3 regions of the Streptomyces sp. DT2A-34 genome follow, and region 2 is predicted to be linked to each of the others. Evidence: riboswitches for the same ligand, from Rfam matches in the RefSeq annotation. Region 2 holds a riboswitch; each other region holds the start of a gene.
The links. Region 2 has a riboswitch for thiamine pyrophosphate ahead of QQM39_RS11415 (thiamine ABC transporter substrate binding subunit). Riboswitches for the same ligand answer to the same signal wherever they lie in the genome.

Region 1: it holds a riboswitch for thiamine pyrophosphate, as region 2 does, so the genes downstream of both, thiC (phosphomethylpyrimidine synthase ThiC) here and QQM39_RS11415 (thiamine ABC transporter substrate binding subunit) in region 2, are expected to answer to the same signal.
Region 3: it holds a riboswitch for thiamine pyrophosphate, as region 2 does, so the genes downstream of both, thiO (glycine oxidase ThiO) here and QQM39_RS11415 (thiamine ABC transporter substrate binding subunit) in region 2, are expected to answer to the same signal.

Annotation. Positions count from the first base shown of each region.
Region 1 is NZ_JASTWJ010000001.1:5,073,009-5,082,636, forward strand. It holds gene QQM39_RS22475 (YibE/F family protein) at 1-1,478, opposite strand, end outside; TPP riboswitch at 1,781-1,970, shown strand; gene thiC (phosphomethylpyrimidine synthase ThiC) at 1,963-3,747, shown strand; gene QQM39_RS22485 (hypothetical protein) at 3,922-4,791, opposite strand; gene QQM39_RS22490 (metallophosphoesterase) at 4,985-6,061, opposite strand; gene QQM39_RS22495 (LacI family DNA-binding transcriptional regulator) at 6,304-7,416, opposite strand; gene hisC (histidinol-phosphate transaminase) at 7,845-8,924, shown strand; gene QQM39_RS22505 (cyclophilin-like fold protein) at 8,969-9,361, opposite strand; gene QQM39_RS22510 (cytochrome ubiquinol oxidase subunit I) at 9,502-9,628, shown strand, end outside.
Region 2 is NZ_JASTWJ010000001.1:2,641,610-2,651,237, reverse strand. It holds gene QQM39_RS11430 (NACHT domain-containing NTPase) at 1-1,407, opposite strand, end outside; gene QQM39_RS11425 (hypothetical protein) at 1,582-1,710, shown strand; gene rlmN (23S rRNA (adenine(2503)-C(2))-methyltransferase RlmN) at 1,814-2,920, shown strand; TPP riboswitch at 2,956-3,061, shown strand; gene QQM39_RS11415 (thiamine ABC transporter substrate binding subunit) at 3,141-4,238, shown strand; gene QQM39_RS11410 (iron ABC transporter permease) at 4,259-5,890, shown strand; gene QQM39_RS11405 (ABC transporter ATP-binding protein) at 5,891-6,937, shown strand; gene QQM39_RS11400 (maleylpyruvate isomerase family mycothiol-dependent enzyme) at 6,963-7,760, shown strand; gene QQM39_RS11395 (LAETG motif-containing sortase-dependent surface protein) at 7,835-8,497, opposite strand; gene QQM39_RS11390 (LOG family protein) at 8,678-9,628, opposite strand, start outside.
Region 3 is NZ_JASTWJ010000001.1:7,572,689-7,582,316, reverse strand. It holds gene QQM39_RS33830 (NAD(P)/FAD-dependent oxidoreductase) at 1-1,144, shown strand, start outside; gene QQM39_RS33825 (hypothetical protein) at 1,186-2,190, opposite strand; gene metF (methylenetetrahydrofolate reductase [NAD(P)H]) at 2,248-3,171, opposite strand; gene thiE (thiamine phosphate synthase) at 3,441-4,103, opposite strand; gene QQM39_RS33810 (Rv2175c family DNA-binding protein) at 4,607-4,978, opposite strand; gene QQM39_RS33805 (NAD(P)/FAD-dependent oxidoreductase) at 5,057-6,286, opposite strand; gene QQM39_RS33800 (hypothetical protein) at 6,319-6,669, opposite strand; TPP riboswitch at 6,722-6,833, shown strand; gene thiO (glycine oxidase ThiO) at 6,831-7,997, shown strand; gene thiS (sulfur carrier protein ThiS) at 7,994-8,206, shown strand; gene QQM39_RS33785 (thiazole synthase) at 8,210-9,004, shown strand; gene pknB (Stk1 family PASTA domain-containing Ser/Thr kinase) at 9,124-9,628, shown strand, end outside.

The sequences.
Region 1 (9,628 bases), 2.4 Mb from region 2:
GGAGCCGGCTGCCCCGGACCCGACTGCCCGCCCGCCGGCACCGGCTGGGCACCCGCAGACACCGCCCCCTTCTCCGGACGGTCGGCCGAGACCACCAGGGCCGCGAGAGCCGTGGTGACCGGCACCGACGCGACCAGGCCGATGGAGCCCACCAGCGTGCGCACGATCTCCTCCGCCACCAACTCACTGTTGGCGACCGTGCCGACGCTGCTCTGCGCGATCGAGAAGAGCAGCAGCAACGGCAGCGCGGCGCCGGCGTAGGCGAGGACCAGTGTGTTGACGACGGACGCGATGTGGTCGCGGCCGATCCGGATACCCGCGCGGTACAGCCCGCGCCAGCCCATCGTCGGGTTGGCCTCGTGCAGTTCCCAGACCGCGGACGTCTGGGTGACCGTCACGTCGTCGAGGACACCGAGCGAACCGATGATGACGCCGGCGAGCAGCAGACCGCTCATGTCGATCGACGGGTACAGCCCGTGGATCAGACCGGTGTTGTCGTCCGTATTGCCGGTGAGCGCGGCCCAGTCGATGAACCCCGAGCCCAGAAGGCCGATCAGCAGCAGCGAGAGCAGTGTGCCGAGCACGGCCACGGATGTACGGGCCGACAGGCCATGGCACATGTAGAGGGCGATCAGCATGATCGCGCTCGCCCCCACCACCGCTACGACCAGCGGGTTCGATCCCTGCAGGATCGCCGGGAGGATGAAGAAGGTCAGCACCAGGAAGCTGATGGCCAGCGCGACCAGCGCCATGACACCGCGCATCCGGCCCACCAGCACGACGGCGAGCGCGAAGATGCCGGCGAGCAGCGCCATCGGGATCCTGCGGTTCACGTCGGTGACCGAGTACTGCAGGTCCCTGGGCGCGGAGGGCTCATAGGCGACCACGACGTCCTGGCCCTCGTGCAACTGGCGTGACTGGTCAGGCTGCACGATCTCCGTGAAAGTGCGGCCCTTGTCCTTGCCCGTATCGACGCGGATCGTCGCTCTCTTGCAGGTGCCGCTCTCCTGCTGCACCGCGGAGGAACCCTCGGCAGTGGAGGTGTCGCCGGTCGGGGGCACTCCCGAGGCGCCGACGTCCTTGCAGCTGACCTCGACCACCTTGGTGACCGTGGCGTTGTGCGTCTGCCGGTCGAAGCCGACCCCCGTGCGCTCGTGCGGCGGGGCACCGCCCGGCCACAGCACAGCGAGCCCCACCACCACCGCCGCGGCGAACGGGATCAGGACCGCCGCGATGACCTTGCGCAGGTGCCGGGAGACAGGCGCCGCGGGACCGTGGGCGTGACTGTGGGAGTGCCCGTGCCCGCCACCGCCGTCGCCGCCCTTACCGCCGCCACGCGATCCGCCGGATCCGGGCCCGTGCCCGTGGCCACCCCCGGAGTCGTGACCGTCACTCGGTCCGGGCCCCTGCTCCGCTGAGCCGCCGGAGCCGGGCCCGCGCCCAGGCCCCCCGCTGCCCCCGCTCCCGTGCCCCTGCATCCCGCTGGCCCCGGTCCCGTGTTCGTGCCAGCCGCCGGAACCAGTCGCGTGATCGTCGTCGCCGCCGGAACCAGGCCCGTATCCACCGCCGTATCTACCTCCGGCAACTCCCGAACCGCGGCCGTCTGTACGGCCGTTGCCCCGTGTGGGGCCGTTTCGGGGGCCGTTTCCGAAGCCGGAGCCGCGGGGCGGCTCGGGCGGTGGGTACGGAGGCTCATGCGTCGTGGTCACCGACCGATCATCGCAAGAACGACCGGGGCCCTCTGTTCACCGCGCCCGAATTGACGCTAGCGTGGAGCCACCTTTGTACACGCGGGAGCTCGGAGCACCGGGCTGAGAGGGCGCTGACCTCCGTCCCTGCGATGTTTCACGTGGAACATCATCCGAAGAGAGTGACGTTCCCCACGAAACGTCGGCAGACGGAAACCGCTGCGTCGACCGCCGAACCTGTTACCGGGTAATGCCGGCGTAGGGAGTAGGTCTCATGACCATCAAGGACGCGCGCACGCCTGCCTCCGCTCAGGACGACAAGTCCGAGGAGGCCGGGAAGTCCATCGGCTGGCACAAGGCGTACATCGAGGGCTCACGCCCCGATCTGCGGGTGCCGGTCCGCCAGGTGCACCTCACCAACGGGCAGTCGGTCACGCTGTACGACACATCGGGCCCGTACACCGATCCACTCGCCGACACCGACGTTCGCAGGGGGCTGCCCCCGCTGCGCGAGAACTGGATCATCGGCCGCGGCGACACGGAGGAGTACGCGGGCCGTCCCGTCCGCCCTGAGGACGACGGGATCAAGCACACCTCGCCGCGCGGCGGCCTGCGCAACCTCGACGCGGTCTTCCCCGGACGGCCTCGCCAGCCGCGCCGGAGCCGTGACGGCGGGGCGGTCACGCAGCTCGCCTATGCGCGCCGCGGCGAGATCACGCCCGAGATGGAGTACGTGGCCATCCGGGAGAACGTTTCTCCGGAAGTGGTCCGCGAAGAGATCGCGGCAGGCCGGGCCGTGCTGCCCGCCAACGTCAACCACCCGGAGATCGAGCCGATGATCATCGGGAAGCGGTTCCTGGTGAAGGTCAACGCCAACATCGGCAACTCCGCGGTCACCTCCTCCATCGAGGAGGAGGTCGAGAAGATGACTTGGGCGACCCGCTGGGGCGCCGACACGGTCATGGACCTGTCGACCGGCCGCAACATCCACACCACGCGCGAGTGGGTGCTGCGCAACTCCCCCGTGCCGATCGGCACCGTGCCGCTGTACCAGGCGCTGGAGAAGGTCGACGGCAGGGCCGAGGAGCTGACCTGGGAGATCTACAAGGATACGGTCATCGAACAGGCCGAGCAGGGCGTGGACTACATGACCGTCCACGCGGGCGTGCGCCTGCCGTACGTACCGCTCACCGCCAACCGCAAGACCGGCATCGTCTCCCGCGGCGGCTCGATCATGGCGGCGTGGTGCCTGGCGCACCACAAGGAGAGCTTCCTGTACGACAACTTCGAGGAGCTCTGCGAGATTCTCGCGGCGTACGACGTCACGTACTCGCTGGGCGACGGCCTCCGGCCGGGCTCGATCGCGGACGCCAACGACGAGGCGCAGTTCGCGGAGTTGAGGACGCTCGGGGAACTCAACCGGATCGCGAAGCGTTTCAATGTTCAGACCATGATCGAGGGCCCGGGACATGTCCCGATGCACAAGATCAAGGAGAACATCGACCTTCAGCAGGAGATCTGCGATGAAGCTCCGTTCTATACGCTCGGCCCACTGACGACGGACGTCGCGCCGGCGTACGACCACATCACGTCCGGCATCGGTGCCGCGATGATCGCCTGGTGGGGCACGGCGATGCTCTGCTACGTCACGCCCAAGGAGCACCTGGGCCTGCCCAACCGTGACGACGTCAAGACCGGCGTCATCACCTACAAGATCGCCGCCCATGCGGCCGATCTCGCCAAGGGGCACCCCGGTGCACAGGAGTGGGACGACGCGCTGTCCGACGCCCGCTTCGAGTTCCGGTGGGAGGACCAGTTCAACCTGGCTCTCGACCCGGACACCGCACGGGAGTTCCACGACGAGACCCTGCCGGCCGAGCCCGCCAAGACGGCCCACTTCTGCTCCATGTGCGGGCCGAAGTTCTGCTCGATGAAGATCTCCCAGGACATCCGTCGCCAACACGGCGGGTCCCAGGAGGAGATCGAGGAGGGCATGGCTCAGAAGTCGAAGGAGTTCGCGGCGGCGGGCAACCGGGTCTACCTGCCGATGGCGGACTGACGTCGACGTCCTGACCCAGGGCGCCATGCCCCGGCGCCTGGCGTGCTGTCCCGCTGTCGGGCGTGCTGCCAGGTGCTCGGCTTGCGCCTCCCCGAGGAGGTCTCCCCGGGGCTCCGTCGTGGAGGAGGGTCCCCTGGCGGGGGCTCTCCCCTGGCGGGGGCGCAAGCCGAGGGGCTACTCCGGATGGTGTTCCGGCCCTCCGAAGTCCGGGCTCGTGTAGTCCGGGCTGCAGAAGCTCGGCCGGGAGCCCCGGGAGCCACCGTCGTCCGGGCTGCTGAAACCCGGGCGGTCGTAGCCGAGGTTCGGGATACGGCCGGCCGGCGTCGACGGTGGCGTGCGGTGCAGTGCCGATGCCGTGCCTGGGTCGGCGAGCGCCTCCCGCAGGAAGGGCAGGATGCCGCGCTCCAGCAGGGCCTCGCGCCAGGCTTCCCTGGCCCGGGCCACCTCCTCGCTCAGTTCGCCGTACGGACCGCCGTCGAATGCCGGCCGGTTGCGCAGGGCGGTGAGCAGGAGTCCGACGGCGGCGACCAGGATCGCGGCCGCCGCCACGGCGCCGAACACCCACCCGGTGGTCAGCATCGTCTGGGCGAAGGCCGGCTCGGGGTCGAGCATCTTCAGGATGTAGCCGACGAGCAGGAAGATCGCCGCGGCGGTGCCGGCGAGGACGGGTGCCAGGACGGCGACCACGGCGACGACGCCGGGGCCGGCGGTCTCGGCGACTTCTCCCACGGTGGTGGCGAGCCCCATCGCTCCCGTGCCCGGCTCGGTGGAGCTGGACTCGCGGCTGGACGACGGGGTGGACGGCGCCGGCTGGCGCAGTTCCTCGCGAACCTTCACATAGTGCTGGTACTCGGTCGCCGCGGCCGCCGTGATGAGTGCGGTGGCGTTGAGCGCCATGGTGCGCAGCTGTTCGGAGTTGAGCCGCTGTCCGACAGCGGCCAGTTCCGGGCGGTGTGGTGCGGAGCGCAGCGCCTCATCGAGGATCCGCTCGTACTCTTGGCGGTCCTCGCTGTGCAGGTGCTGCGGAACGCTGTTCATGTGCATCCCCCGATGCTCCGTAGGGCTTGGGGCTCGCATGCCAACGAGCCGTCGGGCAGAAACGGAGGGGAGCCTGCTACGGATAAGCCGATGGTAGAGCGGTGACGGCACACGGTGACAGGGGGTTTGACAAAATTGGGCCCTGGCCTGCGCCGTCTTCCGTCACTGCGCCATGGGGGGACGTCTGCCCGGCGAACGTTCAGATATCCAGGGGAAGTTGCTGGACCAGCAGCTTTCCGGCCATGGTCACGCCGCCGTCCATCGCGATCGCGAGACGATCGGCGTAGACGTGCGGCCCCTCGATCACAGGGCCGGCGCTGTCCTCGCCCTCCTCGGAGCCGACCTCGCCCAGCAGGTACGGAATGGGGCTGTGGCCGTGAACGATGCGGGTGCCGCCGTACGTATCGAGCAGGGAACGAACATGGTCGGCGCCGCCCTCGTCGCGGAAGGAGAACCGCTTGGTGAACTTGCGGAACAGGTCCCAGACTTCGTCGGCGTCGTTGCGCGTGAGGGTCTCGCGGACGGTGTCGTTGACCGCCTCGATCGAGTCGCCGTAGTCGAGATAGGCGGTGGTGTCCGAGTGAACGAGCAGATGGCCGTCGACCTGCTCCATGGCGTCCAGCCGGGACATCCACTGCAGGTGGTGGTCCTGGAGACGGTCCATGTCGGTCTTCTGGCCGCCGTTGAGCAGCCAAGCGGCCTGGAAGGTGGCGGTGCCCGCGCCGGAGTTGACGGGAGTGTCGCCGAACCGCTTGGCGCCGATCAGCAGCAGCTCGTGGTTGCCCATCAGGGCCTTGCAGTAGCCGCCGGCCGCGGCGGCCTCCGCCGACAGTCGCATCACGAGGTCGATGACGCCGATGCCGTCGGGGCCGCGGTCGGTGAAGTCGCCGAGGAACCACAGCCGGGCGGTGCCCGCGCACCAGTTGCCCGCCGAGTCGATGAGGCCCTTCTCCTGGAGGGCGGCGACCAACTCGTCGAGATAGCCGTGCACGTCGCCGACGACGAACAGCGGACCCGGACTGTCCGCCGACTGCGGAGCCGGCACGGACGCGGGATCGACGGTCACCTGAAGGGTGTCACCGCGGTTGATCACGGGCAGATCGCGCTGCGTGGGCGTGTAGCCCTCCGGATAGGCATCGTCGAGGGGCGGGGCGACGTCGCCCGGGTGCGTGCTGTGGGCGTACGGACCGGTCTCGTGGACGTAAGCGGGCACTCGGAAGTCGCGCAACGTCGCCGTCCGCTCCATCTCGGGTCCCTGACCGGCCCCCTGAGTCATCAGACCCCTCCACCATCGCGCCGCAGCTGCACCGCATCGGACTGCCTGGTCGCAGCGGCCCGCGGGTGTCGTGGGCCCATCATAGGAATGCCGATCGCGCCATGTGATGACCCAGGGGTGGTGAATCGGAGCAGGACTCCTGTTCACCGCGGCTTTCGCCCCGATTGGGCACGGCTTCGGCCGCCCGATGACCGCGCTTTCTTTCGCTCCTCGACCTGCTTGTGCCCTCCCCCGACCTGCTCCTACCGCTCCTCGGGCGACCGAGGCGGGCTGACCGTCGTACGCGGCGGACGTCGCTGGGACGAGGTACGCACGATCAGCTCGGTCGGTATCACCTGCTCGACCGGTCGGTCCGACTCGACCCCCTCGATGGCGTCGATGAGGAGCTGGACCACGGCCGTGCCGATGCGGCGGGGCTTGAGGGAGAGCGTGGTGACGGGCGGCTCGGTGTTGGCGTACACCGTGGACTCGCTGCAGCAGACCAGAAGCAGGTCGTCCGGTACGCGCATGCCGTAGCGGCGGGCGGCGGCGAGCAGGTCGGTGCCGTTCGGGTCGAACAGGCCGTAGACGGCGTCGGGGCGGTCGGGGCGGGCGAGCAGCCGGTCGGCGGCCACGGCGCCCGCGCACGGGTCGTGCGCCGGGTAGGCCTCGTACACCGGATCCTGGCCGACCCGCTCGCACCAGCGCAGGTACGCGGTGGTCGACAGGTGGGTGTACGTGTCCGTCGTGGTGCCCGTCAGCAGTCCGATCCGGCGGGCGCCGGCGTCGGCCAGGTGGTCGAGGATGCCGAGCACGGCGGCTTCGTGGTCGTTGTCGACCCAGGCGGTGACGGGGAGCGAACCCGCCGGGCGGCCGTCGGAGACGACCGGCAGACCCTGCCTGACCAGCTCGCTGACGACCGGATCCTGGTCGGACGGGTCGATGACGACCGTGCCGTCGAGGGCGACGTTCGACCAGACGTCGTGGCGCGAGGTCGCGGGGAGGATCACGAGGGCGTAGCCGCGGGCGAGCGCGGCCGAGGTGGCCGCGCGGGCCATCTCGGCGAAGTACGCGAACTCGGTGAAGGTGAAAGGTTCATCCCCGTATGTAGTCACGGTCAGGCCGATGAGTCCTGACTTGCCGGTACGGAGTGTCCGGGCGGCGGCCGAAGGGCGATAGCCCAGCCGGTCGGCGACCTCGCGGACATGGCGTCGGGTGGCGTCCGGGAGCCGGCCCTTGCCGTTGAGGGCGTCGGAGACGGTCGTGATGGAGACTCCGGCAGCGGCGGCCACGTCTCTGATGCCGGCCCGGCCGGGTCGACTGCCTCGGCGTGAGGTTTCCGCGCGGCTCACCTGGTGCTTCCCTGCTGCTGTCATGGCGAGCCGATAGTAGGGCTCATGCGGTGGGGTAGTGCGGACGCATATGCACGCGTTGACAGGCACGTTTCTGCATGGTCATAGAGCGTCAAGAACCTTGGAAACCAAGGGAGTTGAACGATCCAATGGTAAGACCTGACTTGTCGGCGCGCATGGGCCTGCCAAGTGCCCGATGTTTCGAAGAGGTCTCAACTCACCTTCACGGGGGATGCGCGCCACGGCGCGAGCCACCGGCGCGTAGATATATGTGTGACGCGCCCCCCAATTCGTACAACTTCGTATGACGATGCCCCTGATGCAGGTGTGACAGAAGGGGCCCGCACTCGAGGGCGTCACACCTGTACGCATCGGCGCCGAATCCTCATAAGGTGAGGAGTATTGGAGCCGGCGGTGGTGATGGGCCGCCGGTGGTCGCGAGGAGGACTGCGGTGAGCGAGACGAGCCCCAAGCTGCGCGCCGAGCTGGAGGGGATCCCGACCTACAAGCCCGGCAAGCCCGCCGCGGCCGGTGGTCCGGTGGCCTACAAGCTGTCCTCCAACGAGAACCCCTATCCGCCGCTGCCCGGCGTGATGGAGACCGTGACGGCCGCCGCCTCGTCCTTCAACCGCTACCCGGACATGATGTGCACGGCGCTGATGAACGAGCTGTCCGAGCGCTTCGGCGTCCCGGCCTCCCACCTGGCCACCGGCACCGGCTCGGTCGGCGTGGCCCAGCAACTGCTGCAGGCCACCTCCGGACCCGGCGACGAGGTCATCTACGCCTGGCGGTCCTTCGAGGCGTACCCGATCATCACGCAGATCAGCGGTGCCACATCCGTGAAGGTGCCGCTGACCCCGGGTGATGTGCACGACCTGGACGCGATGGCCGCCTCCATCACCGACCGCACCCGGCTGATTTTCGTCTGCAACCCCAACAACCCGACGGGCACGGTCGTGAAGCGGGCCGAGCTGGAGCGGTTCCTCGACCGGGTGCCCGGCGATGTGCTGGTGGTGCTCGACGAGGCGTACCGCGAGTTCATCCGCGATCTCGAGGTGCCGGACGGTGTGGAGATCTACCGTGAGCGGTCGAACGTCTGTGTCCTGCGGACGTTTTCCAAGGCGTACGGCCTCGCCGGTCTCCGCGTCGGCTTCGCGATCGCCCAGGAGCCGGTCGCGGCGGCGCTGCGCAAGACGGCCGTGCCCTTCGGGGTGAGCCAGCTCGCGCAGGACGCGGCCATCGCCTCGCTGCGCGCGGAGGACGAACTGCTCGGCCGGGTCGGCTCGTTGGTGTGCGAGCGCAACCGCGTGGTTGACGGGCTGCGTGCCCAGGGCTGGACGGTGCCCGAGACTCAGGCCAACTTCGTGTGGCTGCGGCTGGGGGAGCGCACGGCCGACTTCGCGGCGGCGTGCGAGCAGCATGGCGTGGTGGTCCGACCGTTCCCGGGCGAGGGTGTGCGGGTGACGGTCGGGGAGGCCGAGGCGAACGACATCTTCCTGAAGGTGGCGGAAGGGTTCCGCAAGGAGCTGTAGGGCTCCGCAAGCAGGCAAGGAGCTGTAGGGCTCCGCGAGCAGGGTCAGGCGTCCATGAATTCCACGCGCACAGGGTCACCGGCGCGGACGGTCGCCAGTAGGCGGGGGTCGCCGTCTATGCGGCCGAGGACGTTGCACGGGCTCGCGAGGCGGCACTCGTCGCCCTGCGAGATCGGTGTGGGTCCATAGGGGAGGGCGAGCGCGTCGCCGTCCGTCCAGAAGGCGACCGTGCCCGGGTGGACGACCTGCCGGGCGTTGGTTTCACGTGGAACGGCGACGCCCGTGTCGAAGTAGACCTCTTCGCCCCAGGTGCGGGCGGTGGAGACGAGGGGCAGGACCTTGGCGAGGGCCTGCGTGGTCGGGGTGTCGTCGAGGGCCGCGGTGAGGTGCCCCGCGGGCCAGGAGATCCGTATCCGGAGTGGTGTCGGTGTCTGCATGCAGGCGATTCAACAATATGTTGAAGTTCGCGCCAAGAGGGTGACCTTAATGAGGGACCCCCCGCGGAGGCCGGAAAGTGGGTGCTGCATAATTGCTTGTGAATGTGAACGCTTTCACAAGCGTAGTAAGGAGCGGCGACGTGGACCTGGCTTTGGCGCCGGAGACTCTGGCGCGCTGGCAGTTCGGTATCACCACCGTCTACCACTTTCTGTTCGTCCCCCTGACGATCTCCCTGGCCGCTCTCACGGCCGGGCTGCAGACCGCCT
Region 2 (9,628 bases):
GCGGCCCGCCGGTTCTGAAAGGTGCCGGACCGCTTCAGTGGCGACATGACGCAAGACATCGTCGAGGTTCTCCTGGAGAAACCGGATGGCTTCCAGGGCCCATGAGGCACTGCCCGCGTGCGTACGCAGCTGGCTGAAGACGCCTTCACGCTGGGTGGCCTTCGCATTCGTCAGATAGGTGCGGTACTGGTCGAAGAGAGCGTACTGATTGTTCGGCAGCCTCTGTTCGGGCCACGCTTCGAACACGGCGGCGGCCACCGCCGCCAGCAACGGGACGGCCACCAGGTCGCGCAGTTCCGGGGTGTCGACCTGCTGAAGGAACTCCCGGGCCTGACGACGCCCGGGAACATGGGTCCCGAACCAGCGCTCGGCGAACGTCTCCAGCTGTGAGCGATCGAACGGGACCATGGTGAAGACGAGGAAGCCGCTCTCGATGAAGCGGTCCCGTTCCACCGGATGCAGTGGACGGCACGATGCGATGATCCTGATACGGCCGACCCGGCCTGCCTCGCTTCTGGCGATGGTGGTGAGGTGGAGCGCCAGTCGGTTACGTGCCTCCATGGGGATCTCGTCGAACCCGTCCACCAGGAGCAGCCAGGAGTAGTCCTCCGGGACCAGTGCTTCCGTGGCGTCATCGAATCGCCGCTCATCGTGCTCAGTCCCGGCGAAGACGAGCCGGGACAACGCGCGGTCCACGCCGCCCGGGCCGGCGGTCAGTTGCTCGGCGGTCGCCCAGACCGGGACACAGGCGTTCTGCGCGAGCGTCGCGTCGAGGAGTTCGGCGGACAGACGCCCGGCAAGTCGGGCGAGCAAGGTCGACTTCCCGCTGCCCGGACCGGACTCCAGGAGGAGACGGCAGCCGTCGGGATCCTCGAGGATGTCCTCGATGTGCCCTCGCTTCGGTTCTGCCCCCGGTTCATCGGCAGAGCGGGATTCGTCCAGCAGTTGCTGAACGTGTACGGCCGACAGCGGTCGTCGCGCGCCCGTGCCACTGTGAACGACATAGGGCCACGCCTCTCCTCGCTCCCTCTGTTCCATCAGCAGCGGGAGCAGGAAAGAGGGAACCGGCGACGACGAAGCCCGGACGGCATGCCGGACGGGCTGGGCCGATTCGAGAAGTTCGTTGAGATACCGACGGCTGGGCTGCTCCCCGGCCCAGCGCGACCAGAGCTGTACCAGGGCCCATAGTTTCGGCTCATTGCTCAAGGTGGGTGCCTGGCGGCTTCGCGGCTCGTCCGTCAGCCAGTTACTCAGCCGGCGAGCATCCAGCTCGACCTGGAACTCCTTGCTGAGGATCTTCGCGGTCTCGCGACGGGAGTACGGCATCCTGTGCCGAAGCCGATTCGCCTTGGCCCTGCGTTCCAGGTCGCGCAGGTACTCGTGGAGCGCGTGGTCCGGATACTCCACGTCCCCCCGTCCCCCCTTGACGACCCTTCCGCTGCCCGCTGCGGGCACCGCCGGGCAACCCCTGACCTGCAGGGTAAGAGCGCGACCGCCCGGTCCGCCCGCACTTCCCCAGGATTCGGTCCACCAGCGCGCACCGTCTGGAGGCGAAACGTACGCCGCCACCAGGGAGGAACCATGAGGCGCGACAAACGCCCCACCATCAAGCGCCTGTATCGAGCCGCGCTGTTCGCAGCGGTCCGCGGAGCAGCCGCCGCAGCCGGGTCGTCCATGGTGGCCATCGCGGTGTGGGCATTCCAACGCTGACAGGTGTGCACTGACGATGACCGGCGCAGATGCCCTTGGCGCCGGTCGGGGGCGGCCGTACGACCGCAGGTCACCGGAATTGATCTGCGACACTGGTACAGCCATGCCTAAGCCCGGAGAACTCACTTTCGTCGCCCCGCGCGGAGCCAAGAAGCCGCCGCGGCATCTTGCCGACCTCACGCCCGGTGAGCGCAAGGACGCCGTCGCTGCTATCGGCGAGAAGCCGTTTCGTGCCAAGCAGCTCTCGCAGCACTACTTCGCGCGGTACGCGCACGACCCGGAGCAGTGGACCGACATCCCCGCCGGTTCGCGCGCCAAGCTGCGGGAGGAGCTGTTTCCCGAGCTGATGACCGTCGTACGGCATCTGTCGACCGACCAGGGCGACACGCGCAAGACGCTGTGGCGGCTGTTCGACGGGACGCTCGTCGAGTCGGTGCTGATGCGGTACCCGGACCGGGTCACCATGTGCATCAGTTCGCAGGCGGGGTGCGGGATGAACTGCCCGTTCTGTGCGACCGGGCAGGCGGGGCTGGACCGGAATCTGTCCACCGCCGAGATCGTGCATCAGATCGTGGACGGGATGCGGGCGCTCAGGGACGGAGAGGTTCCGGGGGGACCTGCGCGGCTTTCCAACATCGTCTTCATGGGGATGGGCGAGCCGCTCGCCAACTACAACCGGGTCGTGGGCGCCATCCGGCGGCTCACCGATCCCGAGCCCGACGGGCTGGGGCTGTCCCAGCGAGGGATCACCGTCTCGACGGTCGGGCTCGTGCCGGCCATCCACCGGTTCGCCGACGAGGGCTTCAAGTGCCGGCTCGCGATCTCGCTGCACGCGCCCGACGACGAGCTGCGCGACACCCTGGTACCGGTCAATACGCGGTGGAAGGTGCGCGAGGTGCTCGACGCCGGGTTCGAGTACGTCGAGAAGTCGGGCCGTCGGCTGTCCATCGAGTACGCCCTCATCCGGGACATCAACGACCAGGCCTGGCGTGGTGACCGGCTCGGGCGGCTGCTCAAGGGCAAGCCGGTGCATGTGAACCTGATCCCGCTGAACCCGACACCCGGGTCGAAGTGGACCGCTTCCCGGCCCGAGGACGAGAAGGCGTTCGTCGAGGCCATCGCCGCCCATGGTGTGCCGGTGACCATCCGGGACACCCGTGGGCAGGAGATCGACGGGGCGTGTGGGCAGCTCGCGGCGACCGAGCGGTAGTCTGACCACCGTAAGACCGCCGTAAGTACATCTTCATATTCCGACAGGGGAGCGCCACAGCGCTGAGAGTGCGGCACCGGCCGCAGACCCTCCGAACCTGGCCCAGGTCATTCTGGGTAGGGAGATCGGTCACCACTCGAGCTGTTGCGCCCTGCCCGGAGCCTTTCGGAGGTTCCGGGCAGGGCCGCGTCTCTTCCTGGTCCACCCCAGGAGGAATTCAGTGAGCATCACCAAGAAGGCCACGGTTCTCGCCGTCGGGTTCGGTCTCGTCGCGCTGCCCGCGTTGGCCGCGTGCGGGTCGTCCGACACCGACGGCGACAGCGGTAGCGGGGGCGGTTCCAAGACCGTCACGCTCGTCAGCCACAACTCGTGGGCCGTCTCCAAGAGCGTCCTCGCCGCCTTCGAGAAGCAGTCCGGCTACAAGGTCAAGGTCCTGGAGGACGGCGACGCCGGGCAGGCCGTCAACAAGGCGATCCTCACCAAGGACAACCCGCAGGGCGACGTCTTCTTCGGCGTCGACAACACCCTGCTGTCGCGGGCGCTCGACAACGGGCTGTTCCAGTCGTACGAGCCGAAGGGCTCCGACCTGATCCTGCCCGAGTACCGGGCCGACCAGGACCAGCACCGGGTCACGCCCATCGACACCGGCGACATCTGCGTCAACTACGACAAGGCCTACTTCAGCGAGCACAAGCTGACCCCGCCGACGTCGTACGACGACCTGATCAAGCCCGAGTACAAGAACCTCCTCGTCACCGAGAACGCCTCCACCTCCTCGCCCGGCCTCGGCTTCCTGCTCGGCACCGCCGCGAAGTACGGCGACGACGGCTGGCAGGACTACTGGAAGAAGCTGAAGGCCAACGGCGTCAAGGTCGTCGACGGCTGGGAGCAGGCCTACAACGAGGAGTTCTCCGGGTCCGCCGGCGGCAAGAAGGCCAAGGCCGACCGGCCGCTCGTCGTGTCGTACGCCTCCTCGCCGCCCGCCGAGGTGATCTACGCCGACCCGAAACCGACGACCGCGCCCACCGGTGTCGCGACCGGCACCTGCTTCCGCCAGGTCGAGTACGCGGGCCTGCTGAGCAACGCCGAGAACGCCGCGGGCGGCAAGGCGCTCCTCGACTTCATGCTCACCAAGACGTTCCAGGACGACATGCCGCTCAACATGTTCGTCTACCCGGTCCGGGAGGCCGCGCAGGTGCCGCCGGAGTTCACGAAGTACGGCCCCCAGGCCAAGAACCCCGAGACCATGGACCCGGCGAAGATCGCCGACAACCGTGACGACTGGGTCAAGTCGTGGACCTCGCTCGTACTGAAGTAAAGGCACCCCGTAAGAGGGTCATGCGGAGCGCGGCGGTGCGGCTCGGCCTCGTCGCCGTGCCCGTCGCGTTCTTCGCGGCCTTCTTCGCCTGGCCCGTCGCCGCGATCGTCGCGCGCGGGCTGAAGGCCGACGGCGTCTGGCAGTTCGCGCGCCTCACGGACGTGCTCGGGGAGTCCGACATCCGGCACGTCCTGTGGTTCACCACCTGGCAGGCGCTCGCCTCCACCGCGCTCACCCTGCTGATCGCGCTGCCGGGCGCCTACGTCTTCGCCCGCTTCGACTTCCCCGGCAAACAGATCCTGCGGGCCGTGGTGACCGTCCCCTTCGTGCTGCCGACGGTCGTCGTCGGTACGGCGTTCCTCGCGCTCGTCGGCCGCGGCGGACTCCTCGACGAGCTGTGGGGCGTACGCCTCGACACCACCGTGTGGGCCATCCTGCTCGCGCACGTCTTCTTCAACTACGCCGTCGTCGTACGGACGGTCGGCGGGCTCTGGGCGCAGCTGGACCCGCGGCAGGAGGAGGCCGCGCGGATGCTCGGCGCGTCCCGCTTCACCGCCTGGCGGACCGTCACCCTCCCGGCCCTCGCGCCCGCCGTGGCCGCCGCCGCGCTCATGGTCTTCCTGTTCACCTTCACCTCCTTCGGCGTCGTCCAGATCCTCGGCGGCCCGACCTTCTCGACGCTCGAAGTGGAGATCTACCGGCAGACGTCCGAGATCTTCGACCTGTCCACGGCCGCCGTCCTGACGATCATCCAGTTCCTGGCCGTCGGCGCGATCCTCGCCGTGCACGCCTGGACGGTACGGCGCCGCGAGAGCGCCCTGCGCCTGGTGGACGCGTCGGTGACCGCGCGGCGGCCGCGCGGGGCAGGGCAGTGGGCGCTGCTGGCCGGTGTCCTGGCCGTCATCGTCGTACTCCTGCTGCTGCCGCTGGCCGTCCTCGTGGAGCGGTCGCTGGACGCGCCGGACTTCGGCTACTACCGGGCGCTGGCCAGCGCCGACGGCGGGGTCTTCCTCGTCGCGCCGATCGAGGCGATCGGCAATTCGCTGCAGTACGCCGTCGTCGCCACGCTCATCGCCGTGCTCATCGGCGGGCTGGCCGCGGCGGCGTTGACCCGACGGGACGCGGGCCGGTTCGTGCGGGGCTTCGACGCGCTGTTGATGCTGCCGCTCGGGGTGTCCGCGGTGACGGTCGGGTTCGGGTTCCTGATCGCCCTGGACGAACCGCCGCTGGATCTGAGAAGCACGTGGATCCTCGTGCCGCTGGCCCAGGCGCTGGTCGGGGTGCCCTTCGTCGTACGGACCATGCTGCCCGTGCTGCGGGCCGTGGACCAGCGGCTGCGCGAGGCGGCCTCGGTGCTGGGGGCGTCGCCGTGGCGGGTCTGGCGTGAGGTGGACCTGCCGTTGGTGCGGCGGGCGCTGCTGATCGCGGCCGGGTTCGCCTTCGCGGTGTCGCTCGGGGAGTTCGGCGCGACCGTGTTCATCGCCCGGCCCGACAATCCGACGCTGCCGGTCGCCGTGGCGCGGCTGCTGGGGCGGGCCGGCGAGCTCAACTACGGCCAGGCGATGGCCCTTTCGACGGTACTGATGATGGTGTGCGCGGTGGCGCTGCTGGTGCTGGAGCGGCTCCGTACGGATCGGACGGGGGAGTTCTGAATGACGTCGAGTCCGCAGGGTCTGCTGAGTCTGCTCAGTCTTCGAGGCGCGACCGTACGGTTCGGTGGACGGCCCGTGCTGGACGGCGTCGATCTAGATGTCGCCGAGCACGAGATCGTGTGCGTGCTCGGGCCGAGCGGCAGCGGCAAGTCGACGCTGCTGCGGGTGGTGGCCGGGCTGCAACTCCTCGATGGCGGGCGGGTGTTGCTCGACGGGCGGGATCAGGCCGGGGTGCCCGCGCACAAGCGGGGCGTCGGGCTGATGTTCCAGGACCATCAGCTGTTCCCGCAGCGGGACGTCGGCGGCAACGTGGCCTTCGGGGCGCGGATGCACGGTGCCTCGAAGGGTGAACAGGCCGAGCGCGTACGGGAGTTGCTCGACCTGGTCGGACTGCCGGGGGCCGCCCGCCGTGCCGTCGCCTCCCTCTCCGGCGGGGAACAGCAGCGGGTTGCGCTGGCCCGTGCGCTCGCGCCGCGGCCTCGGCTGCTGATGCTGGACGAGCCGCTGGGCCAGCTCGACCGGTCCCTGAGGGAGCGGCTTGTCGTCGAACTCCGGGAACTGTTCGGGCGGTTGGGCACCACCGTGCTGGCCGTGACGCACGACCAGGGCGAGGCCTTCGCGCTCGCCGACCGGGTCGTGGTGATGCGGGACGGGCGGATCGCCCAGACCGGCACGCCGTTGGACGTGTGGCAGCGTCCGGTGGACGAGTTCGTGGCGCGCTTCCTCGGGTTCGACAACGTGGTCGAGGGCACGGTCGCCGGGGAGGCCGCGGACACGCCCTGGGGGAAGCTCCCGGTCGGCGAGGGCGCCGCGCAGGGGGCGCGGACGCTGCTCGTACGCCCGGCCGGCGTACGGCTCGTGGCCGCCGACGCGGCGCTGCGCTGCACGGTCGCGGCACGCACGTTCAAGGGCACGCATGTCGCCGTGCACCTCCAGCCGGAGGACGCGCCGCGCCTCGAAGCGGCGTGTGCGCTGCGGGACGCGCCCGAGGTCGGGGACACGGTCGGGGTGGAGTTCGACGCGGCGGAAATTGTGCTGCTGGGCTGATCGCCCGGCACCTAAGGTGCGGGGCATGACGCCACTCCCGCACAATCGCTACTGCGACGAAATCGCCCACCAAGTCGGCCTGTTGAGGGCCGTGGTGACCTCCGGCGCCGATCTGTCGGCCACCGTGCCGACCTGCCCGGACTGGTCGCTGGAAGAGCTCGTACGGCACATCGGCGGCGCCCTGCGCTGGGTGGAGCTGACGGTACGGACGCGAGCCGAGGAGGAGGTCCCGGAGGAGCGGGTGCCCGGCTTCGAGGGCCCGGAGGGCGAGGGGGACGCCGTCGCGCTGGACGCCTGGCTGGCGGAGACCGGCGAGATGCTCGTCGGCACGCTGCGGGAGGCCGGGCCGGACGCCAAGGTGTGGGGATGGGCGGGGATCCTCAACGCCGGGTTCTGGGCCCGCCGTATGACGCACGAGATCACCGTCCACCGTGCGGACGCGACCCTCGCCGCCGGACTGCCCTACGAGGTCGCGCCGGACGTGGCCGCCGACGCGATCGACGAGTGGCTGGAGATCGTGGAGTGGGCCCAGCGGACGCTGCCGGACGACCCGGCGCGGGAGCTGCGCCGGCCGGGGAGCAGCATCCATCTGCACGCCACCGACAACACCCCGGAGGTAGGCGCGGAGTGGATTATCGACCTCGGCGAGGACGTCGTCGCCTGGCGGCGCGGCCATGAGAAGGCGACCGTCGCGCTCCGGGGGCCACTCACCGCCGTACTGCTTGCCTTCTACCGTCGACTGCCGCTGGACAGCGCGGAGTTGGAGGTTCTGGGCGAGCGCGAGCTGCTGGAGTTCTGGCTGGAAAGGGCGACGTTCGGCTGACAGACGAATGGCCCGCCCCCGCGACACGGCGAATTCCAGGGGACGGGCCACACGGATGTTGCTCTACGAGCGCGTCAGCGGTCGCTGCTCGCCCCACGGCGACGCAGGCCGAAGAAGACCGCGCCGCCGCCGATCGCGACCAGGGCGATCGCGATGCCGGCGATGAGGCCGGTGTTGGAGCTCGCGCCGGTCTCGGCGAGGTTGGAGTCACCGGCGTCCGCCGGGGCCGGAGCGTTGCTCTCGGTGCCCGCCGGGGCGGTGCTCTCGCTCTCCGAGGGCGTCGGGGTCGGCGTGTCGGTCTCCTCGGCCGGGGTCGAGGCGGAGTCCGACGGGGTCGGGGTGTCGGTCGGAGCCGGCGGCTCCTCCTCCTTCTTGCAGGCCGTGGAGGGGGTCGTCAGGTTCGGCTTGATGTCCTCGTCGACATAGCCGGCGGCCTTGACGTGGATCCGGTACTCCGCGTCCGGCTTCCAGTCCTCGGCGAAGGTGATGGTGACACCTTCGCGCGAGCCCTTGACCTCCTGCTCGCCGACCTTCTTCAGGTCGGCGCCGTTGTTCTGGAGGAACACGCTGACGGTCGCCGGGACACCGCTGGGGTCCACGTCGGTGACCGTGATGACGCCCTTGTCGCCGTCGCACTTGGCTTCGGCGGAGAATTCACTGATGTCGCACGCGAGGGCGTTGCCCGCGAGGCCGAGCGCGAGCGCGACCGAGGCCGAGGCAACACCAAGAGCGCGCACGGAGCGCGCAACAGTACGGCGGTTTATGGACACTTTTGTCCTTACGAGTTGCACAACTGAGGGGGGTTGAACGAGGCGGTGATGTGTCATCACCGTCCCCAGGAGTCTCACAGGTTTATAAGCGTGGCATAAGCAGTGTCAACGCATATGCAGTCCACGGGCGTTGGCTTTGCCCTCTTATTAATCGCTGAGACGTTTCAACGCCGCCGGAGCCTCCTCGATCCGGTCAACCAGGGCGATACGGGACTCCATCGAGCGGTCCCGGGCCAGGGACTTCAGCAGGGGCCACGTCGGCAGCTTCTCGGTCCAGTGGGCGCGGTCGACCAGGACCATGGGAGTGGGCTCACCGCGCGACTCGTAGTAGTTCGGCGTCGCGTTGTCGAAGATCTCCTGTACGGTGCCGGCGGCGCCCGGCAGGAAGACGACGCCCGCGTTCGAGCGGGCCAGGAGGCCGTCCTCGCGGGTGGCGTTGGCGAAGTACTTGGCGATGTGGGAGGCGAACGGGTTCGGCGGCTCGTGGCCGTAGAACCAGGTCGGGATGCCGACGGAGCGGCCGCCCTTCGGCCAACGGGAGCGCACCTCGAAGGCCGCCGTGGCCCACTCGGTGATGGAGGGGGTGAACCCGGGCGCCTTCGCCAGGAGTTGGAGGGCGTCGGTGAGCATCTCTTCGCCGTACGCGGCGGCGTAAGCGCCGAGGTTCGCCGCCTCCATCGCGCCCGGGCCGCCGCCGGTGGCGACGGTGAAGCCCGCGCGGGCCAGCTCCCGGCCGAGCCGCGCCGCACCCTCGTACGCCTCCGTGCCGCGGCGCATCGCGTGGCCGCCCATGACGCCCACCACCCGGGCGCCGGAGAGGAGTTCGTCGAGGGCGTCGGAGACGGAGTCGTCGTGGACCGCGCGGAGCATGGAGGCGTAGATGTCGCCGTCCGCCTTGGTCTGCTGGAACCAGTCGTACGCGCGGGCGTCGGGCGTGTTCTCGTAGCCGTCGGCCAGGGACGCGAAGAGTTCGTCGGGCGAGTAGACCCGGCCCCGGTACGGGTCGAAGGGCAGGCCGGGGAGCGGCGGGAAGACCAGGGCGCCGTCCGCGCGGATCTTCGCGGCCGCGTCCTCGCGCATCGGACAGCCCAGGAAGAC
Region 3 (9,628 bases), 4.9 Mb from region 2:
CTGGGGCGACTTCCTGGTCCGGGCCCGCGAGGCCTGGGACCGCACGCGCAGGCCGCTGCTGGAGGAGCCACTGTGGCCGAACTGGCAGGTGCTGGCCGACCGCGAGCCCTATCCGGCGGTCCCCCACAAGCGACTCCTGCGCACCCGCCGGGCCGGCACACTCGCCGAGGTCGGCGCGTGGGAGCTGCGCGATCCCCGGCTCATCGCCCTGCTGGAGAGCCACGCGCTCGCGTACGGCCTGGATCCGCGCGCAACGCCGGCGAGCGCGGCGGTGCTGCCGTACCTGGAGCACGCCTTCGGGACCTGGTATGTGCGGGGCGGCATACGGGAGTTGGCGCGGGCGGTGTACGAGCGGTGCGTGGCCCGGAAGGTCGAGTTCAGCTTCGGTGCCGAGGTGGTCGGGGTCCTGGAGAAGGACGGCCGGGCGGCGGGGTTGGAGCTGGCCGACGGATCGGTGACGGAGGCCGACATGGTCGTCGGCACCGGGCCGTGGCGCCTGAGCGACCTGGTGCGCGGCCGTGAGCTGTACGAGGCGGAGGAGGTCGAGTCCAACCCCGAGGGCATGTCCCCGGGCCGGGTCGTGGTCTGTCTGGCGTTGCGCGGCGCGCGCGAGGCGGGCACCGCGCACCGTACGGTGGTGCACGCCCCGGACCGGCAGGCCGAGTTGGACGCCTTCGGGCTCGGTGAGCCGCCCGCGCACCCGACGGTCCGCATCGACCGCCCGGACGATGCGGCGCTGCGCCCCGACGACGGGCATGAGTCCGTGGTCCTCACGGCCACGGTGCCGTCACAGACGCTGTACGACTGGACCGCGGCCGGTGCCGCCGACGCCTTCGCGGACCGGATGGTGACGGCCGCCGAGCGGGCGATACCCGGACTGCGTGAGCGGACGCTGTGGCGCGAGGTCCGTACGCCGGTGGACACCCGGCGGGAGACGGGAGCCGAGGGCGGCGGGGTACCGGCGCCGGCGCTGGCAGCAGCGGAGGGGACCTTCCTGCGCCCGTCCAACAGCACCCGCGTACCCGGCCTGTTCACGGTCGGCGGCTGGTCTCATCCGGGCGGCGGTCTCCCCCACGCCGGTATGTCGGGCGCGCTGGTGGCCGGGCTGATCGTGGAGGGGCCGGAGTTCCGGGGCTCGCAGTGAGGCACGCGTAGGGCGCCTCGCGAGGGACGCCGCGCGGTCTGTCAGAAGCGGTACTGCTCGTCGTACCCGTTCCCCTGGCCCTGCTGCTGGCCGTCGCCCTGGTACGGGTACTGCTGCTCCGGCGGGAGCTCACCGCCGTAGGCCTCGTCGGTGCGCTGCTGAGGGACCCAGACGCCGCCGGGCGGGGTCGTCTCGCCGTAGGTGCCGGTGGCGTACTGGTCCTGGCCGTAGCCCTGCTGGCCGTACTGCTGCTGGCCGTAGGCGTCGTACGACGTGTCGCCGTAGTTCTGGGTGCCGATGTACGGGTCGGAGTAGGCGGCGTACTGCTGCTGGCCGGTCGTGTCGTAGCCGTACTGCTGCTGGTCGTAGCCGGAGTAGCCGTCGTAGGCGTAGTTCTGGTCGGCCGTGGCGTACTGGTCCTGGGGCTGGCCCGCGGATGCGTAGTTCTGGTCGGCGGCGGCATGGGCGGCGTCGCTGTATATGCCGTACGAGCCGGTGTCCTCGGGCAGGGGCTGCGGCTCGTAGACGGCGCTCGGGTCAGCGGCCGCGGGCCGATTCTGGCGCGAGGGAGTGAAGACGTCGTCGCGGTCGTAGTCGTCCTGGCCGTAACCGGCGTCGCCCTGGCCGTAACCGGCGTTGTCCTGGCCGTACTTGGCGTCGTCGTGACCGTACGTGCCGTCGTGGCCGGGGAAAGCGCCCTCGGCCGCCTCGAGGTCGGACACCTCCAGGGTCGGCTCCTGGCGGTCCGGCCGGCCACGGCGGCGCTTGACGGCAGCCAGGGGGCCCAGGGCCGGCGCGGAGACCGCCCAGCCGGCCGAGAAGCCGCTGCGGAACGACAGCGTGACGTAGGTCTGGCCGACCGCGAACGCGGCGGCACCCAGACCGATGACGACGACGGAGGGGATCAGCACCCCGACCACGACGCCGAGGAAGCCGACGAAGGCGAGCAGTCGCCAGCGCAGACGTGCCTTGTACTGCAGCAGCACCTCGCCCAGCAGCCACAGCGCGACGATGCCGAACGCGATGTAGAGGACCGTCCAGCCCATGTACGCCCCTCTCCCAGTGGCCGCCTACGCAGTGTGACGTACACCGGTACGGCCGGTCTAGGCCTGCGGTGGGTGGTGCAGGCCCAGGTTTTCGTAGATTTCCAGGGTCGCCGTGGAGTTGTTGAGCGTGATGAAGTGCAGTCCGGGCACTCCCTCGGCCAGTAGCCGCGCGCAGAACTCCGTGGCGAACTCGATTCCGATCGAGCGTACAGCGGTCGGATCGTCTTTTGCTGTGAGGATCCGCTCTTTCAGGGCATCCGGGAAGGCTGCGTTGGTGAGCGACGGGATCCGCTCCAGCGTCCGCACGCTGGCGATCGGCATGATCTCCGGGATGATCGGGGTGTCGCAGCCGGCGGCCGAGACCCGGTCGCGCAGTCGCAGGTAGTCCTCCGGTTCGAAGAACATCTGCGTGATGGCGTAGTCCGCGCCCGCACGGCACTTGTCGACGAAGTGCCGGACGTCGGTCTCCCAGTCCGCGGAGCGCGGGTGCATCGCGGGGAAGGCCGCGACGCCGACGCAGAAGTCGCCGGACGCCTTGATCAGTTCGACGAGTTCGGCGGCGTAGGTGAGGCCCTGGGGGTGCCGCACCCACTCGCCCAGCGGATCGCCGGGCGGGTCACCGCGCAGCGCCAGCATGTTGCGGATGCCCGCGTCGGCGTACTGCCCGATGATGTTGCGCAGGTCGGCCACCGAGTGGTCGACCGCGGTGAGGTGGGCGATCGGCGTGAGCGTGGTGTCCGAGGCGATCGCCTCCGTCGCCTTGACCGTGCCCGCGCGGGTGGAACCGCCCGCGCCGTAGGTCACGGAGACGAAGTCGGGCCCCACGGCTTCGACCCGGCGCAGCGCGTTCCACAGGTTCCGCTCGCCCTTCGGGGTCTTGGGGGCGTAGAACTCGAACGAATACGTCGTCTTGCCGGTCGCGAGCATCTCGCGCACGGTACGAGCGTGGTCCGACCTGATGGATGCGGTGCCGAGGGCCATACCCGCAGGTTAGCCAGGGGTTCCCGGTCTCCCAACCGAATGCCGGACATTTGCCCGATTTGTCTGTCTGTTGTCCACTCCTTGGACAACGTGGGCCACCAAAGGGCCCCGCAGCGGGCCAGGCAGAGCCCCGAGATCGGGGATCGCAGCCGACTCTGCCCACTGGCTGAGACGGGGCGGGCCTGGAACTGAGACGCCGTGCTCCGAAGGGCCGGCGATATCGGCGCCCCTCCCCGGCATCGCCCGCAGCCGCCACCTATACCTGCCGCCTATACCTGCCGCAGCCGCTTCGCGAACTCCGCCGCTGCCGCGCCCGGGTCGTCCGCCTCCGTGATCGCCCGTACGACGACGACGCGGCGGGCGCCGGCCTCCAGCACCTCGTCGAGGTTGCCGAGGTCGATGCCGCCGATGGCGAACCAGGGACGGTAGGTACCGAGGGCGGCGGTGTGACGGACCAGGTCGAGGCCGGGGGCGTGGCGGCCGGGCTTGGTGGGGGTGGGCCAGCAGGGGCCGGTGCAGAAGTAGTCCACGCCCTCCTGGACGGCGGCCGCCGTGGCCTCGGACTCGGAGTGCGTGGAGCGGCCGACGAGGACGTCGTCGCCGAGAATCGCGCGGGCGGCGGGCACCGGGAGGTCGCCCTGGCCGAGATGCAGGACGTCGGCGCCGGCGGCGTGGGCGACGTCGGCACGGTCGTTGACCGCGAGGAGCTTGCCGTGCCGGGCACAGGCCTCGGCGAAGACCTTCAGGTGCTCCAGTTCCTCGGCCGCCTCCATGCCCTTGTCGCGCAGCTGCACGATGTCGACACCGGCGGCCAGGACGGCGTCCAGGAACTCCGCGAGGTCGCCCCGCTGCTTGCGGGCGTCCGTGCAGAGGTAGAGCCGGGCGTCGGCGAGCTGGGCGCGGGCGGTGCCTGCGGTGGCGGTGTCGGACATACGGTGCCCCCTGTGTCGGGTTGCCGGGCGGGACGTCGGGCTGGTGCCGGACGGTGGCACGGTAGCCGGAGCCCGGCGCCGCGTCGCGAGCCGGTGCTGGTCGGTGACTCGTGGTCCGGGCGGGGCGGCGGCCCGTGGCGCGGGCCGGAGTGGTCCGGGGCCGGACGGCGTATGGCGCCGTGGCACTGCCCGGGCGTGATGTGCCCCACAACGCCCCGACGGCACCCGCCGCCGCGCGTGGCGACGCCATGCGCCCGCGCCCGACGTGGCATCCCTGCGACAGCGCGCCGTCACATGGATGACGTACGGGTCGATGGCATACGGCCCCGAGGCCGAGGACCCGGCACCCCCGTGGGGCAGGCGCTCGCTCGCGCATGCCACTCACCACACGCCCCAGGCCCCTGGCTCCCGCGGGCCGCGGTCAACTGCGACCGTGGCCCGCGGGAGCCCGGTCCATACGCCGGACGATGTTCGGATGAGGACGTTCGGTCAGAGCGTTCGGTTCAGACGGCGAGCGCCTGGGCGCGGCGCTTCACCTCCGTGCCGCGATTCTCGCTGAGGGCCTGCGCGGGGGTGCCGGGCAGGCTCTCGTCGGGGGTGAAGAGCCACTCCAGCATCTCTTCGTCCGTGAAGCCGTCGTCCCGCAGGAGCGTCAGGGTCCCGGACAGGCCCTTGACGACCTTCTGCTCGGCCCCGTCGATGAAGGCGGCGGGGACGTGCAGTGCGCGGTTCTCACCACGGCGTACGGCGATGAGCTGGCCGTCCTTGACCAGCTGCCGGACGCGGGTCACCTCGACATCGAGCATCTCTGCGATGTCGGGCAGGGTGAGCCAGGCGGGGACGAGAGCATCGATCTTTGCGTCAATCTCGGTCACGGAAACAAGCCTGCCATCTGCCACTGACAGTCGGAAGCCAGGCCCGTCCCGACCAGGGCCGACACCCCGCTCTCGGCCCTACGCCGTCGCCGCCTTCATCGGCCGCGCCGGGTCCCCCAGCAGCGCCGGATCCATCGGCGTTCCCGCCTCGATCAGCCGCCGCCCCTGTGCCAGGTCCCTCGGTCGGCCGACCGCCAGCAGGGCGACCAGGCGGTCGTCCTTCAGCCAGCAGACCGTCCAGGCCGGGCCCGACGGGTCGCCGCGCCACAGGGTCGTGTCGGCGGCGGCGTGGTGGCCGGCGTACTGGACGAAGCGGCCGAACTGCTCGGACCAGAAGTACGGCACGGGGTCGTAGACCGCGGGGGTCTCGCCGAGGATGTCGGCGGCGACCGTCCGCGGGCCCTGGAGGGCGTTGTCCCAGTGGTGGACCAGCAGGCGCTCGCCATACCGTGCCGAGGGGAAGGAGGCGCAGTCGCCGACCGCGTAGACGTCCGGTACGGAGGTGCGCAGGTGGTCGTCGGCCACGACCTCGCCGTGCACGCCCAGCTCGATGCCCGAGCCGGCCAGCCAGGCCGTGGCGGGCCGTGCCCCGATGCCGACCACGACGGCGCCCGCGGGCAGAAGCGTGCCGTCGTCGAGGATCACCGCACCGGGCTCGACGCGCTCCACGCGCGCGTGCGTGCGCAGCACCGCCCCGCTGTCCTCGTACCAGGCGGTCATCGGCGCCGCCACCTCCGCGGGCAGCGCACCCGCGAGCGGCCGGTCGGCGGCCTCCACGACCGTCACCGCGCAGCCCGCCTCGCGCGCGGCCGTGGCGAACTCCGCGCCGATCCAGCCCGCCCCGACGACCACGATGTCGTGCTGCCGGGCGAGCACCGGCCGCAGCCGCTCGGCGTCGTCCAGGGTGCGCAGCAGATGCACCCCGGGGACGCCCTCCGCGCCCGGCAGCCGGATCGGTTCGGCGCCGGTGGCGAGCACGAGGACGTCGTACGGGACGGGCCCGGCCTCGGTGTCCAACTCGTGGTCGGCGGTGCGCACGCCCAGCACCTCGCGCCCCAGCCGCAGTTCGATGCCGAGCGCCTCGAAGTCGACGTCGAAGGCGGAGCCCTCGGCCGTGCCGAGCAGTACGGCCTTGGACAGGGGCGGTCGGTCGTACGGCTGGTGGGGCTCGGCGCCGATCAGTGTGACGGTGCCGGTGAAGCCCTGTTCGCGCAGGGCGACCGCGGTCTGCACCCCTGCCATGCCCGCCCCGGCGACGACCACGCGCCGCGCCTTTGACGTGCCCCGTTGCTGCGTCTGCTCGCTCACCTGATCACCATAGACAACTGACTGTTCGTCAGTCAGGGGGCGTGCTCAGTGACCTGCTCCACAACGCTCGTCCCCTTGCCGGCCTGCGACTCCCACTGCCAGCTCTCCTCCAGGCGCACCCGCCCGTCGGCCAGCTCGACGACCGTCGACACACAGTGGCCCGACGACGTCGTCCCGTCCCGCTTGAGCTGCACGTACCGAAAGTCCAGCCGGTCGCCTTCCCGGCCGCCCACGAGATACCCGCGTACGACATCGCCGCCCGCGTATTCGGCCCAGATCTCGCCGTCCTTCTCGTGGTACGTGAACCGGGTACGCGTACCCACCTGACCTGGCGCTTGGTCCGCGACGGGGGCGAGGACGAGACCGTCGAGCGAGCGGGCCATGGGTACGGGCTCCCTTACTGAGACATGTGGCGGCGGGCTAGGGTGGCCAACGTAGAGCACTCGCGGGAGCCCGGACGCACCGGGCTGAGAGGGAGGCTGGCGGCCTCCGACCGTACGAACCTGATCCGGGTCATGCCGGCGAAGGGAGGGGCTGGACGCCCATGTCGCGTACGCGAACGTCAGACGTCCTTGTCATCGGGGGCGGCATCATCGGCCTGGTCACGGCGTGGCGGGCCGCAGGGCGCGGGTTCACCACGGCCGTCGTGGACCCCGAGCCGGGTGGCGGCGCCGCCCAGGTGGCGGCCGGCATGCTGGCCGCCGTCACGGAACTGCACTACGGCGAGCAGACCCTGCTCGGCCTGAACCTCGTCTCGGCCCGCCGCTACCCGGACTTCGCGGCCGAGCTCACCGACCTCACCGGCCACGACCTCGGCTACCGCCAGTGCGGCACGCTCGCGGTCGCGCTGGACTCCGACGACCGCGCCCACCTGCGCGAACTGCACACCCTGCAACGCCGGTCCGGGCTGGACTCGGAGTGGCTGTCGGGGCGGGAGTGCCGACGCCTGGAGCCGATGCTCGCGCCGGGCGTGCGCGGGGGCCTGCGCGTGGACGGCGACCACCAGATCGATCCGCGACGGCTGGCCGGGGCGCTGGTGGCCGCCTGCGAGCGGGCCGGTGTGGTCTTCCACCGGACGTGGGCCGAGCGCTTCGACCGCGTACGGGAGCGGGCAGCCGGTGTCACCACGCCGGACGGCACCGAGCTGCGCGCGGGCCAGGTCGTCCTCGCGGCCGGCAGCCTCAGCGGGCGGCTGCCCGGGGTCCCGGACGACGTCCTGCCGCCCGTGCGCCCGGTGAAGGGGCAGGTGCTGCGGCTGACCGTGCCGAAGCGGTACGCGCCGTTCCTGAGCCGGACCGTGCGGGCCGTGGTGCGCGGCAGCCAGGTGTACCTGGTGCCGCGCGAGAGCGGGGAGCTGGTCGTCGGGGCGACGAGCGAGGAGCTGGGCTGGGACACGACGGTGACCGCGGGCGGGGTGTACGAGCTGCTGCGCGACGCCCACGAGTTGGTGCCGGGCATCACGGAACTGCCGCTCACGGAGACGCGGGCGGGCCTGCGCCCCGGCTCCCCCGACAACGCGCCGCTGCTCGGCCCGACCGAGCTGGAGGGGCTGCTGCTGGCCACCGGGCACTACCGCAACGGGGTGCTGCTCACGCCGGTCACCGGCGACGCCATGGCGCACGCCCTGACCACCGGTGAACTCCCGGACGAAGCCCGGCCGTTCACGCCCAAACGCTTCAGCGCCGCCGCACTCTCGGAGCAGCCCGCATGAACCACCCGGTCACCATCTCGGTCAACGGCGAGCGGCGGCAGATCGAGCCGGGCACGGCTCTCGACACGCTCGTACGTTCCCTCACCGCGGCGCCCTCCGGAGTGGCCGCCGCCCTCAACGAAACCGTCGTACCGCGCGCGCAGTGGTCGTCGACATCCCTCTCCGAGGGAGACCGCGTCGAGGTCCTCACCGCCGTCCAAGGAGGCTGAACCATGGCCGACGATCCTTTTCTCATCGGGGACACGTCCTTCACGTCCCGCCTGATCATGGGCACGGGCGGGGCGCCCAGCCTGGGGGTGCTGGAGCGTGCGCTCGTGGCGTCCGGGACGGAGCTGACGACGGTCGCGATGCGGCGGGTCAACCCGTCGGTGCACGGCTCCGTGCTGTCGGTGCTGGAGAAGCTCGGCATCCGGGTGCTGCCGAACACGGCCGGATGCTTCACGGCCGGTGAGGCCGTGCTGACGGCCCGCCTCGCGCGCGAAGCGCTCGGTACGGATCTGATCAAGCTGGAGGTCATCGCCGACGAGCGGACCCTGCTGCCGGACCCGATCGAGCTGCTGGACGCCGCGGAGACGCTGGTGGACGACGGGTTCACCGTGCTGCCGTACACGAATGACGACCCCGTGCTGGCGCGGAAGCTGGAGGACGTCGGCTGTGCCGCGATCATGCCGCTCGGTTCCCCGATCGGCTCGGGGCTCGGCATCCGCAACCCGCACAACTTCCAGCTGATCGTGGAGCACGCACGCGTGCCGGTGATTCTGGACGCGGGAGCCGGTACGGCGTCGGACGCGGCGCTCGCGATGGAGCTGGGGTGCGCGGGTGTGATGCTCGCCTCGGCGGTCACGCGGGCGCAGGAGCCGGTACTCATGGCCGACGCGATGCGGCACGCGGTGGAGGCGGGGCGGTTGGCGTACCGGGCGGGGCGGATTCCTCGGCGGCACTTCGCGGAGGCGTCGTCTCCGGTGGAGGGCATCGCACGGCTGGACCCGGAACGCCCCGCATTCTGAACGCCTGTTCGATGAAGGCGTTTCAACCCATGAGGCGTCCGTCACAGCTCAGCTGCAGTCCCGCCCCGATCCCGGCCGAACCGGCAGGCGTGTCAGTGTCGGCTCGTACACTCACCTGCGTGGATACGACCCTTCAGGACCCTCTGGTCGGGCAGGTGCTCGACGGCCGGTACCGCGTGGACGCGCGGATCGCCGTCGGCGGGATGGCCACGGTCTACCGGGCCCTGGACACCCGCCTCGACCGCGTGCTCGCGCTCAAGGTGATGCATCCCGCGCTGGCGGTGGACGGGGTTTTCGTCGAGCGGTTCATCCGTGAGGCGAAGTCCGTCGCCCGGCTCGCGCACCCCAATGTCGTGCAGGTCTTCGACCAGGGCACCGACGGGTCGTACGTCTATCTCGCCATGGAGTACGTCGCGGGCTGCACCCTGCGCGACGTCCTGCGCGAGCGCGGGGCGCTCCAGCCCCGGGCCGCCCTGGACATCCTGGAGCCGGTGCTGGCCGCGCTCGGCGCCGCGCACCGCGCCGGGTTCGTGCACCGGGACATGAAGCCCGAGAACGTGCTGATAGGGGACGACGGGCGGGTCAAGGTCGCCGACTTCGGGCTCGTGCGGTCCGTGGACACCG